DNA from 2 places in the Streptomyces sp. NPDC001222 genome. Region 1 is predicted to be linked to the other one. Evidence: riboswitches for the same ligand, from Rfam matches in the RefSeq annotation. Region 1 holds a riboswitch; the other holds the start of a gene.

Region 1 (7,630 bases):
CGTTCATGGTGGCCGCCTGGTCCTTGAGGCCCCCTGGCTTGGTGACCGAGCCGACAAAGCTGATCAGCGCGGACACTCCGCTCGCACCGAGCGACAACGCCAGCACCAGCAGCGTCTCGTCACGGAGAACCCGTCGCGTCGGCTGCTCCGCCGGAAAAGAATCGGCCACCGACCCTGCCTCCACCTGCACTCCCGCCTCCTGTTGTGCCATGAGCGATCCCGCCGCGTCCCATCTTCGCCCCGTCAGGGTCTCGAAAGAAGTTACGAAGATCGCGTGCGACAGACCGTGGGGCGGACGCCGCACGGAGCGCGGACACCGTACAGGGCGCCCCCGCTCTACGCGGCGCCTCCCCTCCGTGCTGCCATACGGCTGCCGTACGGCACCGGCTCAACAGGACGGACATGGTTCTACGGAGGGGCAGGCAGGGGAGGTCACTCAGCCCAGCAGCACCGGTTCCGGTAACCCGACCGGCCAGGTGTGCACCGGCTCGCCCAGATGCATCAGCTGGCCGTACCGACGGGTCGTCGCGGCCAGTGCGGCATCCCGGTCGAGCCCCTGCTCCAGCGCCCGATGGAAGGTGGCGGACTGCCAGGCCGCACCGTTGGTCCTCAGTCGGCACCGCTCCTCGATCACACCGAGGTACAGGTCCCGGTCGGCCGGCTCGACACCCCACGCGTCGAGCCCGGCCTCGGCGAGCGGCAGCAGTTCGTCGCGCACCAGGTCCACGGCCTCCACCTCGGCGATCCCGCCGTACCGCCCGCGCCGCGGCCATTTCAGCCGGGCGTCGATGCCGTAGCGGCAGGCGTTGTCGAAGTTGGCGGCCGCGGCCTCGAACGGCAGCCGCGCCCACACCGGCCGCGCGTCCTCGGCGAGGGCGCGGACGACGCCGTAGTAGAAGGCCGCGTTGGCGATCACGTCGACGACGGTGGGTCCGGCGGGCAGCACCCGGTTCTCCACCCGTAGATGCGGGACGCCGTCGGCGATGCCGTACACCGGCCTGTTCCAGCGGTAGACCGTGCCGTTGTGCAGGACGAGTTCGGCGAGCTTGGGTGTGCCGCCCTCGTCGAGGACCCGCAGGGGGTCCTCGGGGTCGCAGATGGGCAGCAGCGCCGGGAAGTAGCGCAGGTTCTCCTCGAACAGCTCGTAGGCCGAGGTGATCCAGCGCTCCCCGAACCAGGTGCGCGGCCGTACCCCCTGCGCCTGCAGTTCGGGCGGACGGGTGTCGGTGGACTGCTGGAACAGCGGCGGCCGGGACTCGCGCCAGAGTTCCCGCCCGAACAGGAAGGGCGAGTTGGCGCCGACGGCGATCTGCGCCGCCGCGACCGCCTGCGCCGCGTTCCACACGTCGGCGAAGCGGGCCGGGGTCACCTGGAGGTGCAACTGGACGGAGGTGCAGGCGGCCTCGGGCGCGATCGAGCGGGAGGTGCACACGAGCCGCTCCACCCCGTCGATGTCGAGGGTGAAGTCCTCACCGCGGGCGGCCACGATCTGGTCGTTGAGCAGGGTGTACCGGTCGACGGCGGACAGGTTGGAGGAGACCAGGTCGTCGCGGTCGAGCGTCGGCAGAATACCGATCATCACGATGCCGGCGTCGACCTCGTTCGCTTTCCGGTGGGCATACGCGAGCGAGGTGCGCAACTCCTCGGCGAGCCGGTCGAATACCCTGTCGTCCAGCCGGTGTGGAGCTATGTTGACTTCCAGATTGAACATGGCGAGTTCTGTTTGGAAATCTCGACTGGCAATCCTTTCCAGCACTTCCGCATTCATCATCCTCGGCATGCCGTCGGGTCCGGCGAGATTCAATTCGATCTCCAGACCCATGAGGTTCTTCGGACGATCGAACCTCTCCTCCTCCAGCAGTCGCGCAAGTCCCGTCAGACACTGCCTGAGCTTGTCGCGGTAGCGCTGACGATCGGACAGGTCGAACGCCCCTGCCACGACCTTCTCTCCCATCGAGTACGTCCCTCCTAGGATGGGCAGGCCGACGTCCCGGCCCCTGCTGTCCTCGGGTCACGGTGGATGATGCCCCGGCAACGCGATCGATAACGCCCCCGCGTACGGCCGCCACCCGCTAGGCTGGTGGGAAGCGGCAGGGGGCACATTCCCCCGGCATGCGGCGGTATGCATGTTCTGGACGCAACCCCGTCGTAAAAAACGTCGACGAGAATCGGCCGACCGCTACGGGCAAGTAATCCGAGGTCATACCCGGCGCGCCCGCTGGATATCGGGATGAATCCCCGCTAATCAGCGACCGAATATTGCCTTGCTCGTCATACGCGGGACGACTAGCCGAAACATTGCATGAACATGTGTCGTATAAACTTTCCGCACGGGGCAGAGAGAGTTGGCGCGCGCGGTCCTGAGGCCTGTCGTCGAAGCGCCTCCATTCGTCCGGGCACGGCTCCCCCGCTCCTCTGACCCCGAGAGCTGACAGTGACGTCCGCCCGCCCCCTTCCCTCACCGCCCCCCGCGCCACTGCCTGTCGAATGAGAGGCGACCCACCATGCTCCTGCATGTCCCCCCGGCACCCGCGCCCGCTCTCCGTTCCGTCCTCACGGCACTCGGTTCCCCCACCGCGGTCCAGGAGGCTCGTACCCCGTCCCTGCGAGCCGTCCAGGGACCGGCGACACCCGAACTCCCACTGCCCGTGCACGTACTGGACCGGATCACTCCCACCGGCGAGTGGGTCACCCGCCTCGCGGGGTGGCGCTTCCTCATCCGCTGCGGGGACCGCGCGGTCGCCGCAGCCGAAACCATGCTCACCCCTGACGGGTGGGCGTTCTCGCACTTCTTCGAAGGCCCGTACATCGCCGCCACCGAACGCGCCCTGCGCCAGGCGGAGGAGGCGGCGACCCAGCCCTACCAGGCCCGGCTGCTGTCCGTGCCGAAGCTGTACATGCTCACCCTGTGGCTGCACGGCGACTGCTCCGCCGACGGCGCGTCGGGCTCTCTGGCCACGACCGATCTCCTGGTCCCGCTCGCCCCGGCCCCGCCTGGGGTAGCGGCCCACCGTCCGCACGGCGTCGCCGACCTCCTGCCGGTGCTCACCCTGCGCATGGCGCCGGCCCCGCTGCTCGGCTCGCCCGCCTAGGACAGGACCGCCCTGATGCGTGCCCCGCCGCCGGAAACGGCCGCGGGGCACGTTCCGTGCGCGGGCCGGCCTGCACGGACTAGCCTCTTCCGGCTATCACAAACCATCCGAAGGGACCGGGGAGTTGAGCTGAACCGTCCGCGCGGGTGACGCGTCATGAACCTGTGAGAACCGGTGCAGCGAAATGCCTGCGGATCGACAGCCGTGGGGCAAGACTGGGTCCGGAACGTATCGCCGACGGGGGGCGGCCATGAACGACATGACAAGCCGCAGGACAGACACGGCAGCCATCTCACCCATCACGACAGAGCGAAAGATCCCATCCATCATGTGCCAGCACCAGCCACCGTGCCCGACCGCCGAATCCGCCGACCGGGAGTCCGCCCGCCTCGTGGCGCACCACCCGGAGCAGGGATGGAGCCTGCTGTGCAACGGCGTTCTGCTCTTCGAGGACACCGGTGAGCTTCTGCCCGACGGCCAGATCATCGCCCCGCACCGCCCGATGGGCACGGACCAGGTGATGACGGCCGCCTGAGCGGCGCACAGGGGGGCAGCCACTGCCCCGTGACGCAAGGGGCACACGCTGCCCCGGACACGAGGGGCGGACGCTGCCCCCGTGACACGAGGGGCCGGCCGGAGACATACGCTCCGCACCGGCCCCGAGGCATGTCCTACGCCGATCACTCCTCGTAAGCGTCCAGCGGCGGGCAGGAGCAGACCAGGTTGCGGTCGCCGAAGGCCTGGTCGATGCGGCGCACCGGCGGCCAGTACTTGTCCGCGGCCGACACGCCGGCCGGGAAGACGGCCTCCTCACGCGTGTACGCGTGCTCCCACGTGTCGCCGAGCGCCGCCGCGGTGTGCGGGGCGCCCCGCAGCGGGTTGTCCTCGGCGGGCCACTGACCCGAGCCGACCTTCTCGATCTCGGCCCGGATGGCGATCATCGCGTCGCAGAACCGGTCGATTTCGGTGAGGTCCTCGGACTCGGTCGGCTCGATCATCAGCGTGCCGGCAACCGGGAACGACATGGTGGGCGCGTGGAAGCCGTAGTCGATCAGCCGCTTGGCGACGTCGTCGACGCTCACGCCGGTCGCCTTGGTCAGCGGGCGCAGGTCGACGATGCACTCGTGCGCGACCAGACCGCCCGGGCCGGTGTAGAGCACGGGATAGTGCGGCTCCAGGCGCTTGGCGATGTAGTTGGCGGAGAGGACCGCCATCTGCGTGGCCCGCTTGAGGCCCTCGCCGCCCATCAGCCGGACGTAGGTCCACGAGATCGGCAGGATGCCCGCCGACCCCCACGGGGCGGCCGAGATCGGGCCGACGCCCGTCTCGGGACCGGCCGCAGGCTGCAGCGGGTGGTTCGGCAGATACGGCGCCAGGTGAGCGCGCACACCGACCGGGCCGACGCCGGGGCCGCCGCCACCGTGCGGGATGCAGAACGTCTTGTGCAGGTTGAGGTGCGAGACGTCGCCGCCGAAGTGGCCGGGCTTGGCCAGGCCGACCAGGGCGTTCAGGTTGGCGCCGTCGACGTACACCTGACCGCCGGCCTCGTGCACGGCGGCGCAGATGTCGGCGACGTGCTCCTCGAACACACCGTGCGTGGACGGATAGGTGATCATCAGCACCGACAACTCGTCGCGGTACTGCTCGATCTTGGCGCGCAGGTCCACGACGTCGATCTCGCCGTCCTCGGCGGTCTTCACGACGACTACCTTCATACCGGCCATCACGGCGCTGGCCGCGTTGGTGCCGTGCGCGGAGGACGGGATGAGGCACACCGTGCGCTGGTCGTCACCATTGGCACGGTGGTAGCCGCGCACCGCGAGCAGGCCGGCCAGCTCACCCTGCGAACCGGCGTTGGGCTGGAGGGAGACCTTGTCGTAGCCCGTCACCTCGGCGAGCCGCTCCTCCAGCTCACGGATGAGCGTGAGGTAGCCCTCGGCCTGGTCGGCGGGCGCGAAGGGGTGCAGCTGCCCGAACTCGGGCCAGGTGACCGGCTCCATCTCGGTGGTCGCGTTGAGCTTCATGGTGCAGGAGCCCAGCGGGATCATGCCCCGGTCCAGCGCGTAGTCGCGGTCGGCCAGTCGGCGCAGGTAGCGCAGCATCGCGGTCTCGGAGCGGTGCTGGTGGAAGACCGGGTGCGTCAGGTAGGCGCCGGTGCGCAGCAGCGTCCGCGGCAGCGCGTCCTCGGTCGTGCCGTCGAGCGCCGCGACATCGCCCTCGACGCCGAACGCGCCCCAGACGGCAGTCAGCTGGGCCCGCCCGGTCGTCTCGTCACAGGCGATCGAGACGTGGTCGGCGTCGACGAGGTGCAGGTTCACACCGCGCTCGCGGGCGGCGGTGACGACCGCGTCGGCCCGGCCGGGCACCCGCACGGTGAGGGTGTCGAAGTAGGAACCGTGGACGACCTCGACCCCGCCGGCGGTGAGCCCGGCGGCCAGGATCGCGGCGTACCGGTGCGTGCGCTGCGCGATGGTGCGCAGGCCCTCGGGCCCGTGGTAGACGGCGTACATCCCGGCCATCACCGCGAGCAGCACCTGGGCGGTGCAGATGTTGCTGGTCGCCTTCTCACGGCGGATGTGCTGCTCACGCGTCTGCAGCGCCAGCCGGTACGCCTTGTGTCCGTCCGCGTCCACGGAGACACCCACGAGCCGACCCGGCAGGCTGCGGGCGAACTTCTCGTGCACGGCCATGTAGCCGGCGTGCGGGCCGCCGAAGCCCATCGGCACGCCGAAGCGCTGGGTGGTGCCGACGGCGATGTCGGCGCCCAGCTCGCCGGGGGAGGTCAGCAGCGTGAGCGCGAGCAGGTCGGCGGCGACGGTGACCAGCGCGCCCAGCTCATGGGCCTGCTCGATGACCGGCTTGATGTCGCGTACGGCACCGGAGGCGCCGGGGTACTGGATCAGTACGCCGTTGATCTCGCGCTCGGCGACCTCGGCCGGGATGCCGTCGCTGAGGTCGGCGACGACGACCTCGACCCCGGTGGGCTCGGCACGGGTCTCGATCACGGCGATGGTCTGCGGCAGCGCGTCCGCGTCGACCAGGAACAGGCCCTTCTTGTTCTTGCCCATGCGCCGGGACAGCGCCATCGCCTCGGCGGCGGCCGTGCCCTCGTCGAGCAGAGAGGCCCCGGAGGTCGGCAGGCCGGTGAGGTCGGCAACCGTGGTCTGGAAGTTCAGCAGCGCCTCCAGCCGGCCCTGCGAGATCTCCGGCTGGTAGGGGGTGTACGCGGTGTACCAGGCCGGGTTCTCCATCACGTTCCGGAGGATCACCGGGGGCGTGAAGGTGCCGTAGTACCCGAGACCGATCATGGAGGCGAGGACCTGGTTGCGGTCGGCGAGCGAGCGCAGCTCGGCCAGCACCTCGGCCTCGGTGCGTGCACCCGGCAGGTCCAGGGCGTCGGCGTTCTTGATCACGTCCGGGACCGCGGCGGCCGTGAGCTCGTCGAGCGAGCCGTAGCCGACGTGCGCGAGCATCTTGGCCCGCGCCTCCTGGTCGGGCCCGATGTGGCGCTGCTCGAAGGGCGTACCCTGCTCGAGCTCGGAGAGCGGAATGCGATGGGCGGTCATTGCGGAGGCCTCCTGGTCTGACGCGACCTTCGAGGGGTACCTCGGCGTGGGTACCCCGGCGGCCTCCCCCTCTGTCATCTCGACCTGAGAGCTTCACCGGTCCGCCCGAAGGCGCTCCGGTTTTCACCGTCGGTGAGAGCGGATGCCGTCGACACCCGCCCTGCTTTCCAGAGTGACCTCGTCCGTGCGGTACGTGTGCCTGAGAGTTTCCGGGGAGGGTTTGCTCCTTCGGCGCCTCCGGATCCCTCCGAAGAGCTCTCCCGCACGGGGTCGACAGCCGCTTGCCAGCCTACCAGCGGGGACAACAAGACAACCTTCGAGTGGCCGCCGTGCTGAATGTGCTCTTTTGTAGTGCTGACGGATGTGTTGCGACCAGTTGGAGGGACCGTGCAGACCGAGATCGATCCGCGGAATCTGATCGGCCGCAAGGCGTTCGACCGCAATGGGGTCAAGATCGGCACGATCGACGAGATCTATCTCGACGACGCGACCGGGGTGCCGGAGTGGGCGGCCATACGAACGGGTCTGTTCAGCAGGGACGCGTTCGTGCCGCTGGAACCCAGCCGGCTGGTCGAGGGCTCGCTCTACGTGCCCTTCGAACGTGCGCTGATCAAGGAGGCACCCGACTTCGGGGTCGGGCGGCACCTCTCCCCCGAGCAGGAGCTGCAGCTCTACCACCACTACGGGCTCGACGTGGCCCCGCCGCCCCCGCCGCCGGACCGCGACTTCGGGCGGCTGGCGAAGCCCGACGGGGCCTGAGGGCGAGCACTGTCCTCGGCGGCCTGCGAGCTCTCTTCGGCAGCCTGGGGACCCTTTTCGGCAGCCTCGGGTCTTCGGGACACCAGGGGCAGCGGATCCGCCGGCTCCAGCCGGGGGTCGTCGGTGCGGAACGTGCGCACGCGCCCCGGCCCCGAGTCGGGCGTCTCGAACCGTATCGTCACCCTGCCCAGCCCACTGCCCTGCACCCAGCCG
Region 2 (7,630 bases), on a different contig from region 1:
TGATGAACAGCAGCTGCGGAAAGGCGAGCAGACCGTCCATGACCCGGCTGATGACCGAGTCGACCCAGCCACCGAAGAAGCCGGCGAGGATGCCGAGAACGGTGCCGAGGACGACCGCGACCAGCGCGGACAGGAAGCCCACGAGAAGCGAGATCTGTCCGCCGTAGACGATGCGGGCGAAGATGTCGCGTCCGTTGACCGGCTCCACACCCAGGAGGTGGTCACCGCTGATGCCGCCCAGGGACCCCGTGGGCGTGCCGAACAGCGGGTCGATCAGGTTCTCGTGGTACGCGTCGGGGTCCTGCCCGATCAGGCTCGTGATCACGGGGGCGAGGGCCGCCACCAGGATCAGCACCAGCACGACGATGCCGCCCGCAAGGGCGAGCTTGTCCCGCTTGAGGCGCTCCCAGGCGATACGGCCCAGGGAACGTCCCTGTACAGCCTTCGCGTCAGCACTGGCTACGGCCGCTTCCTCGGCAGCACTCGGTGCCGCTTCCGCGGTCGGCTCGTGCAATGGTGCCGTCATCTGGCAGGGACCCCTCTCAACCGGCGGTGACCGGCCCGCACTTGCCGCTGTGGCGGCATGATCAGTCCGTCGTACACAGGGGTGGAACCCCTTGAAGCGGGAGTCTTCAACGCTTTGGCGATCAGTTGCCAGACTTGGCGATGAAAGGATGCGCAAACGTGACACGCATAAGGGGATTCCGTTATCCGGACGATGGGTAACGGGGTGCGGACGCCCGCCAACCGGGGCAGACCGCACAAGATTTGGATCTATCTCCTGCATCTACGCGCGAAGAGGCGCTCCTGCCACGGGAGTTGATGCGAAATCCGAGACGGTCCGGGGGCCCGCCCGGCTCACTCCGGACTCAGTACGCCCCACGCACCGGCGGATACCCGTATCCCCCGGCCGCCGGAGCCTGGGCGGGTGCGGCGTGGGCCTCCCGGTCGTAGAAGGGACGGGCGCGGGCGCGGAGCCACATCGCGACCGGGTCGTACTCGTCGGACATCGCCACGGTCGACACGGACAGCCCCTCCGGGACCGCCACGACGGACTGCTGCATCATCGCGCGCACCGAGTCGACGGCGGGCGGCGAGGTGTCGTAGACGTCCAGGCCGATGGCCAGGTAGGGGGCGCCGACGGCGGGCTGCACCCAGGCGCGGCGCAGCGAGCGCACCGCGGACGTGCGATGCGCGTTCTGGGTGAGGACGGCGTAGAACTGCGGGATCTCGATGGCCGGCTCGGTGAGCCGGAGCGGACCGGCGGGCTGGCGCTCCAGACCGGTCGCGATACGGCGCAGATCCAGCCAGGGGATGCCGACGCCGCCTCCCGGCGCGTGCGGGTTCAGCCACAGGCCGTAGTGGTCGGGATAGAGGGTGCGGGCCGCGTCGAGGGCGTCGACCACCTCGTACGAGCGGTTCCAGCCGCTGGCCGAGAGTTCCTGGGCGGAGGTGACGCAGGGCGCGTAGCCGTGTCCGTTCACGTGCATGTTTCCGTACTGGGCGTCCGGCGAGCCGGCCTGGCCGTGCCAGAGCAGCATCCAGACCTGACCGGAGGAAGGGGTCGCGAGCACGCGCAGCAGCGCCTCGTAGGCGTCGTAACGCCCGGGCGTCACCTGGCGCAGCATCTGCTCGACCTGTCCGGCCGCGGCCGTGCCCGACGCGCTCACCCTCTACCGCCCCTTCACGACAAACCTGACAACCCCGACGGAGGTCTTCGGTGCGTGGCGCACGGATTTCAGCCGCGTCACCCCGACCGAGCCATTCTCCCCTGTCCGCGGGACACCGCACTCCCCCGCGGCCGTGCCGGGGGCGGGCCCCCGCCCCGTGCCGGAAACCGGCGTGTTCCGCCCCGGCCATGAAACCAGGTTAAGGCGCCATACTGACAGCACCCCGACGCGCGCCACCCCACATCGTCACGGCAGCGCGCGCCGCGTTTCCGGGCGGTTCAGTAACCGTGCTGGTAGAAGGGCCGCACCTGCCCCCGCAGCCACTCTCCGACCGGGTCCTGCGCCACATCCAGAAACACCATGTTCACGGGCATTCCCACCGGGACCCGGCCGAGCGCCCGGCCGAGCGCGTCCAGCGGAAGCGTCCGTATGTCGGCCTCCCCGTTGGTGAGTTCGACGCCGATGAACATCACCGGGTCGGCGGTCTCGATCGCCGCCAGGCAGCGGCGGGCGGTGAGCACCACCCCGGTCGCAGCGAACTCGGCCGACGCGGCGGAGAGGAAGTCCACCGGGTCGTCCTGCCAGTCGGGCTCGAAGAGCCGGACCCGTCCGCCGCTCACCGGACCGTCCAGTTCGGTGCGCCCGCCGCGGCACAGTTCGGCCACCGCGGCCGGCGGCAGCGGCACGCCCACCAGCCCGCCCGGGTTGACCGCGATGCCGACCTGCGGGGGCAGCCCGCGGGCGAACTCGACGGCGGGCGCGATCGTGTACGACATGTGGTTGCCGACGACCTGGCGGAACTGCTCCTCCGAACTGAACACCGGTACATACGCCTGCCCCTCGATCTCCAGCGTGGGCAGGTCGAGCGGGCCGCTCTGCGGGCCTCCGCCGCTCGGCAGCGGCACCCACAGGAAGCTGCGGCCGAGGACCTCCACGATCCGGCCGCCGGCCGAGGGGACGCCGAGCGAGGCGGAGAGCACCTCTTCCAGTTCGTTGCCCGGCCATCCGCCGTGCGGATGGGGGTGTGTCTGTGCGGGGAAGTCCGCGGGAAGATCCGCCGGGAAGTCCATCTGCCACCGCCTGCGAAAGAGCTGAGAAACCACTGCTGAGGACCGAAAGGCTAACGGGTGCGGGGGGTGTGTTCGCGGGGTCGGTCCACGACGTCCGCCTCCGCCCCCGGCGCCCGTCTCAGTCCGCGAAGTCGATCCGGTGCAGGACGTCCGCCGCCTCCCGGTCCAGGAGGACCACCGAGCCGCAGCCGTCGGGGACGGTTCCCCCTGCGACGGAGCCCAGCAGGCGCCGGGTGGCCCGGCGGTGCCTGAGGAACGCGTACCGCGAGACGCCCCGGCCGCGCTCGCGCTGACCGTCCAGGGCCGTGTCCGCGGTGACGTCGAGCACGAGCAGATGGAGGGCGCCGCCGCGGCGGCGGGCCGCGCGGGCCAGCCAGGCGCGCACCCAGGTCTGCGTACCGCAGTCGTGGACGACGACCCCGGTGCGGGCGCGCAGGGCGCGGCGCAGGCCGGCGTAGTGGGCGAGGCGGACGAGGGGGCGGTAGACCGCGTACGGCAGAAAGCGGGACAGCCGCTCGTCCCAGCGGTCCCGGACGTCCTGGGAGTCGATCCGCGCACCCCGCACCGCCCGGCGCATGAGGGTGGACTTGCCGCTGCCGGGCAGCCCGGTGATCACGACGACGTCGCCCGCCCGGAAGGTGAGCCCCCGGGGGCCCCGGCCCGCCCGGTCTCGTAGATCACGGACCCGGGTGCCCGCCGCCGCCCGCGGTTCATCGCGGGCCCGACGGGCCGGGGATCCGGGCTGGGCGGGCACCGCGATGCCCGAGATCGTCGCGTACGCCGTCGTCCTGTCCACCGTGATCGTCCTCCCCTGGGGGTCAGGAAGTCCCGTCCCCGTCGAGTGTAAAGAGAAGGTAATGAGCGGTGTCTCGTGGTCGCGTCGCCGTAGCGCCACAAGCCGGTCACGGATACGGCCCTGCCATGATCGGACAAGGCGTGCAATGATGTGCCCGCCAACTGCATACCGGCCGCTTGAATCCGCGCGGGAGAGTTCCGGGTCCGTACGTCGCCGTACGTCCGCCCGGGCGCCGAAGGAGCAAGTCCCTCCCTTGAATCTCTCAGGCCCCGATACCGCGCGGGCGAGGCACATCTGGAAAGCGGGCCGCTTCAGGTGGCTCCACCCAAGGTGCAAGCCGTGACGACCCGCCCCGCGGGGTCATGGCGAACCTCTCAGGTTCCGATGACAGATGGGGAGGAAACGACCTCGCCCTCCCCCTGCGCCCGGCTTCGTTCGCGCGCCGGGACCCCATCGCCCTGGGAGCACAACCGATGAGCAGTAGCAGCCCCCTGCGCCGTACCGCGCTCGATGCCCTGCATCGTTCGCTGGGCGCGACGATGACCGACTTCGCCGGCTGGGACATGCCCCTGCGGTACGGCTCCGAGCGCGACGAGCACCTCGCGGTCCGGACGAAGGCGGGCCTCTTCGACCTCTCGCACATGGGCGAGATCACGGTGACCGGCCCGGACGCGGCCCGGCTGCTCGACCACGCGCTGGTCGGCAACATCGGCTCGGTCGGCGTCGGCCGTGCCCGCTACACCATGATCTGCCAGGCGGACGGCGGCATCCTCGACGACCTGATCGTGTACCGGCTCGGCGAGCGGGAGTACATGGTCGTCGCCAACGCCTCCAACGCCCAGGTGGTGCTGGACGCGCTCGTGGAGCGGTCCGCCGGCTTCGACGCCGAGGTGCGCGACGACCGCGACGCCTACGCGCTGATCGCCGTCCAGGGCCCCGAGTCCCCCGGCATCCTGAAGTCCCTCACCGACGCCGACCTGGACGGCCTGAAGTACTACGCGGGCCTGCCCGGCACGGTCGCGGGCGTCCCGGCGCTGATCGCCCGCACCGGCTACACCGGCGAGGACGGCTTCGAGCTGTTCGTCGCCCCCGAGCACGCCGAGAAGCTGTGGCAGGCGCTGACCGAGGCGGGGGCGCCGGTCGGCCTGATCCCCTGCGGTCTGTCCTGCCGGGACACCCTGCGCCTGGAAGCGGGCATGCCGCTGTACGGGCACGAGCTGACCACCTCCCTGACCCCCTTCGACGCCGGTCTCGGCCGGGTCGTGAAGTTCGAGAAGGAGGGCGACTTCGTGGGGCGCGCGGCGCTCCACGAGGCCGCCGAGCGCGCCGCGCAGAACCCGCCGCGCGTCCTGGTCGGCCTGGTCGCCGAGGGCCGGCGGGTGCCGCGGGCCGGGTACGCCGTCGTCTCCGGCGGCGAGGTGATCGGCGAGGTCACCTCCGGCGCGCCCTCCCCCACGCTGGGCCGGCCGATCGCGATGGCGTACGTCGACGCCGCGCACTCCGCGCCCGGCACCGCCGGGGTCGCGGTGGACATCCGGGGCAGCCACGAGCCGTACGAGGTCGTGGCGCTGCCGTTCTACAAGCGCCAGAAGTAGACACTGGGCCCGGGCCGGACGTCGCACCGCCCCGTGCGGCCTGCTCACGAGCTTCTCAGCAGTCCCCCTTCACCACCACTCCCGCGCGTACAGGAGAATTCAGGCCATGAACAACCCCCAGCAGCTGCGTTACAGCAAGGAGCACGAGTGGCTGTCGGGCGCCGAGGACGGCGTCTCGACGGTCGGCATCACGGAGCACGCGGCCAACGCGCTCGGCGATGTCGTGTTCGTCCAGCTCCCGGAGGTCGGTGACACGGTGAGCGCGGGCGAGACCTGCGGCGAGCTGGAGTCGACCAAGTCGGTCAGCGACCTCTACTCCCCGGTCTCCGGCGAGGTCACCGAGGTCAACGAGGACGTGGTGAACGACCCGTCGCTGGTGAACTCAGCCCCCTTCGAGGGCGGCTGGCTGTTCCGCGTGCGCGTGTCGGAGGAGCCCTCCGACCTGCTCACCGCGGACGAGTACACCGAGTTCTCCGGCAGCTGAGGAACCGCATCCATGTCACTTCTGAACACCCCCCTGCACGAGCTCGACCCGGAGGTCGCCGCGGCCGTCGACGCCGAGCTGCACCGCCAGCAGTCCACCCTCGAGATGATCGCCTCGGAGAACTTCGCCCCGGTCGCGGTCATGGAGGCCCAGGGCTCGGTCCTCACCAACAAGTACGCCGAGGGCTACCCGGGCCGCCGCTACTACGGCGGCTGTGAGCACGTCGACGTGGTGGAGCAGATCGCCATCGACCGCGTCAAGGCGCTCTTCGGCGCCGAGCACGCCAATGTGCAGCCGCACTCGGGTGCGCAGGCCAACGCGGCCGCGATGTTCGCGCTGCTCCAGCCCGGTGACACGATCATGGGTCTGAACCTGGCGCACGGCGGCCATCTGACCCACGGCATGAAGATCAACTTCTCCGGCAAGCTCTACAACGTGGTCGCTTACCACGTGGGCGACGACGGCACCGTGGACATGGGCGAGGTCGAGCGCCTCGCCAAGGAGAACCGCCCGAAGCTGATCGTGGCGGGCTGGTCGGCGTACCCGCGGCAGCTGGACTTCGCCGCCTTCCGCCGGATCGCGGACGAGGTCGGCGCGTACCTCATGGTCGACATGGCGCACTTCGCCGGTCTGGTCGCGGCGGGTCTGCACCCGAACCCGGTCCCCCACGCCCACGTGGTCACCACCACCACCCACAAGACGCTGGGCGGCCCCCGCGGTGGCGTGATCCTCTCGACGGCCGAGCTGGCCAAGAAGATCAACTCCGCGGTCTTCCCCGGTCAGCAGGGCGGTCCCCTGGAGCATGTGGTCGCCGCCAAGGCGGTCGCCTTCAAGGTCGCGGCGAGCGAGGACTTCAAGGAACGGCAGCAGCGGACGCTGGAGGGCGCTCGCATCCTGGCCGAGCGCCTGGTCGAGGACGACGTCCGGGCCGTGGGCGTGGACGTGCTGTCCGGCGGCACCGACGTGCACCTGGTCCTGGTCGACCTGCGGAACTCCGAGCTGGACGGCCAGCAGGCCGAGGACCGTCTGCACGAGGTCGGCATCACGGTCAACCGCAACGCGATCCCGAACGACCCCCGCCCCCCGATGGTCACCTCGGGCCTTCGGATCGGCACGCCCGCCCTGGCGACCCGCGGCTTCACGGCCGAGGACTTCGCCGAGGTCGCGGACGTCATCGCCGAGGCGCTCAAGCCGTCCTACGACGTCGATGCACTCAAGGCCCGGGTGAAGACCCTGGCCGACAAGCACCCGCTGTACCCGGGTCTCGCCCGGTAAGTCACCCTTCGGCCGGCACCGCGCACACTGGAGAGAAGCGCGGTGCCCGGCCGGCCCCTGCACCACCCCCGTATTGAGGAGTACCCGTGGCCATCTCGGTCTTCGACCTGTTCTCGATCGGCATCGGCCCGTCCAGCTCCCACACGGTCGGCCCGATGCGCGCGGCACGCCTGTTCGCCCTGCGGCTGCGCAACGAGGCGCTGCTGGAATCGGTCGCCTCCGTGCGCACCGAGCTGTACGGCTCCCTGGGCGCCACCGGCCACGGCCACGGCACGCCCAAGGCCGTGCTGCTGGGCCTCGAGGGCGCCTCGCCCCGCACGGTGGACGTGGAGGGCGCCGACCGGCGGGTGGAGGACATCAAGGAGTCCGGCCGCCTCCGGCTGCTCGACGAGCACGAGATCGCGTTCTCCTTCGACGACGACCTGGTGCTGCACCGCCGCAAGGCGCTCCCCTACCACGCGAACGGCATGACCCTGTGGGCGTACGACGCCTCGGGGACCGAGCTGCTCACCAAGACCTACTACTCGGTCGGCGGCGGCTTCGTCGTCGACGAGGACGCGGTCGGCGCGGACCGCATCAAGCTCGACGACACGGTGCTGAAGTACCCCTTCCGCACCGGCGACGAGCTGCTGCGCCTGACCAGGGAGACGGGTCTGTCGATCTCCTCGCTGATGCTGGAGAACGAGCGGGCCTGGCGCACGGAGGAGGAGATCCGTGCGGGCCTGCTGGAGATATGGCAG

The links. Region 1 has a riboswitch for glycine ahead of gcvP (aminomethyl-transferring glycine dehydrogenase). Riboswitches for the same ligand answer to the same signal wherever they lie in the genome.
Region 2: another riboswitch for glycine. It lies ahead of gcvT (glycine cleavage system aminomethyltransferase GcvT); the one in region 1 lies ahead of gcvP (aminomethyl-transferring glycine dehydrogenase).

Annotation. Positions count from the first base shown of each region.
Region 1 is NZ_JBIAXT010000013.1:182,761-190,390, forward strand. It holds gene ACFY2Z_RS20045 (CPBP family intramembrane glutamic endopeptidase) at 1-211, opposite strand, end outside; gene ACFY2Z_RS20050 (glutamate-cysteine ligase family protein) at 437-1,954, opposite strand; gene ACFY2Z_RS20055 (hypothetical protein) at 2,505-3,092, shown strand; gene ACFY2Z_RS20060 (DUF5999 family protein) at 3,421-3,627, shown strand; gene gcvP (aminomethyl-transferring glycine dehydrogenase) at 3,773-6,658, opposite strand; glycine riboswitch at 6,836-6,931, opposite strand; gene ACFY2Z_RS20070 (PRC-barrel domain-containing protein) at 7,046-7,417, shown strand; gene ACFY2Z_RS20075 (DNA polymerase IV) at 7,339-7,630, opposite strand, start outside.
Region 2 is NZ_JBIAXT010000010.1:158,996-166,625, forward strand. It holds gene ACFY2Z_RS16575 (ABC transporter permease) at 1-526, opposite strand, end outside; gene ACFY2Z_RS16580 (enhanced serine sensitivity protein SseB C-terminal domain-containing protein) at 870-1,670, opposite strand; gene ACFY2Z_RS16585 (enhanced serine sensitivity protein SseB) at 1,949-2,740, opposite strand; gene ACFY2Z_RS16590 (AAA family ATPase) at 2,859-3,542, opposite strand; glycine riboswitch at 3,714-3,824, shown strand; gene gcvT (glycine cleavage system aminomethyltransferase GcvT) at 4,010-5,131, shown strand; gene gcvH (glycine cleavage system protein GcvH) at 5,238-5,615, shown strand; gene glyA (serine hydroxymethyltransferase) at 5,628-6,890, shown strand; gene ACFY2Z_RS16610 (L-serine ammonia-lyase) at 6,977-7,630, shown strand, end outside.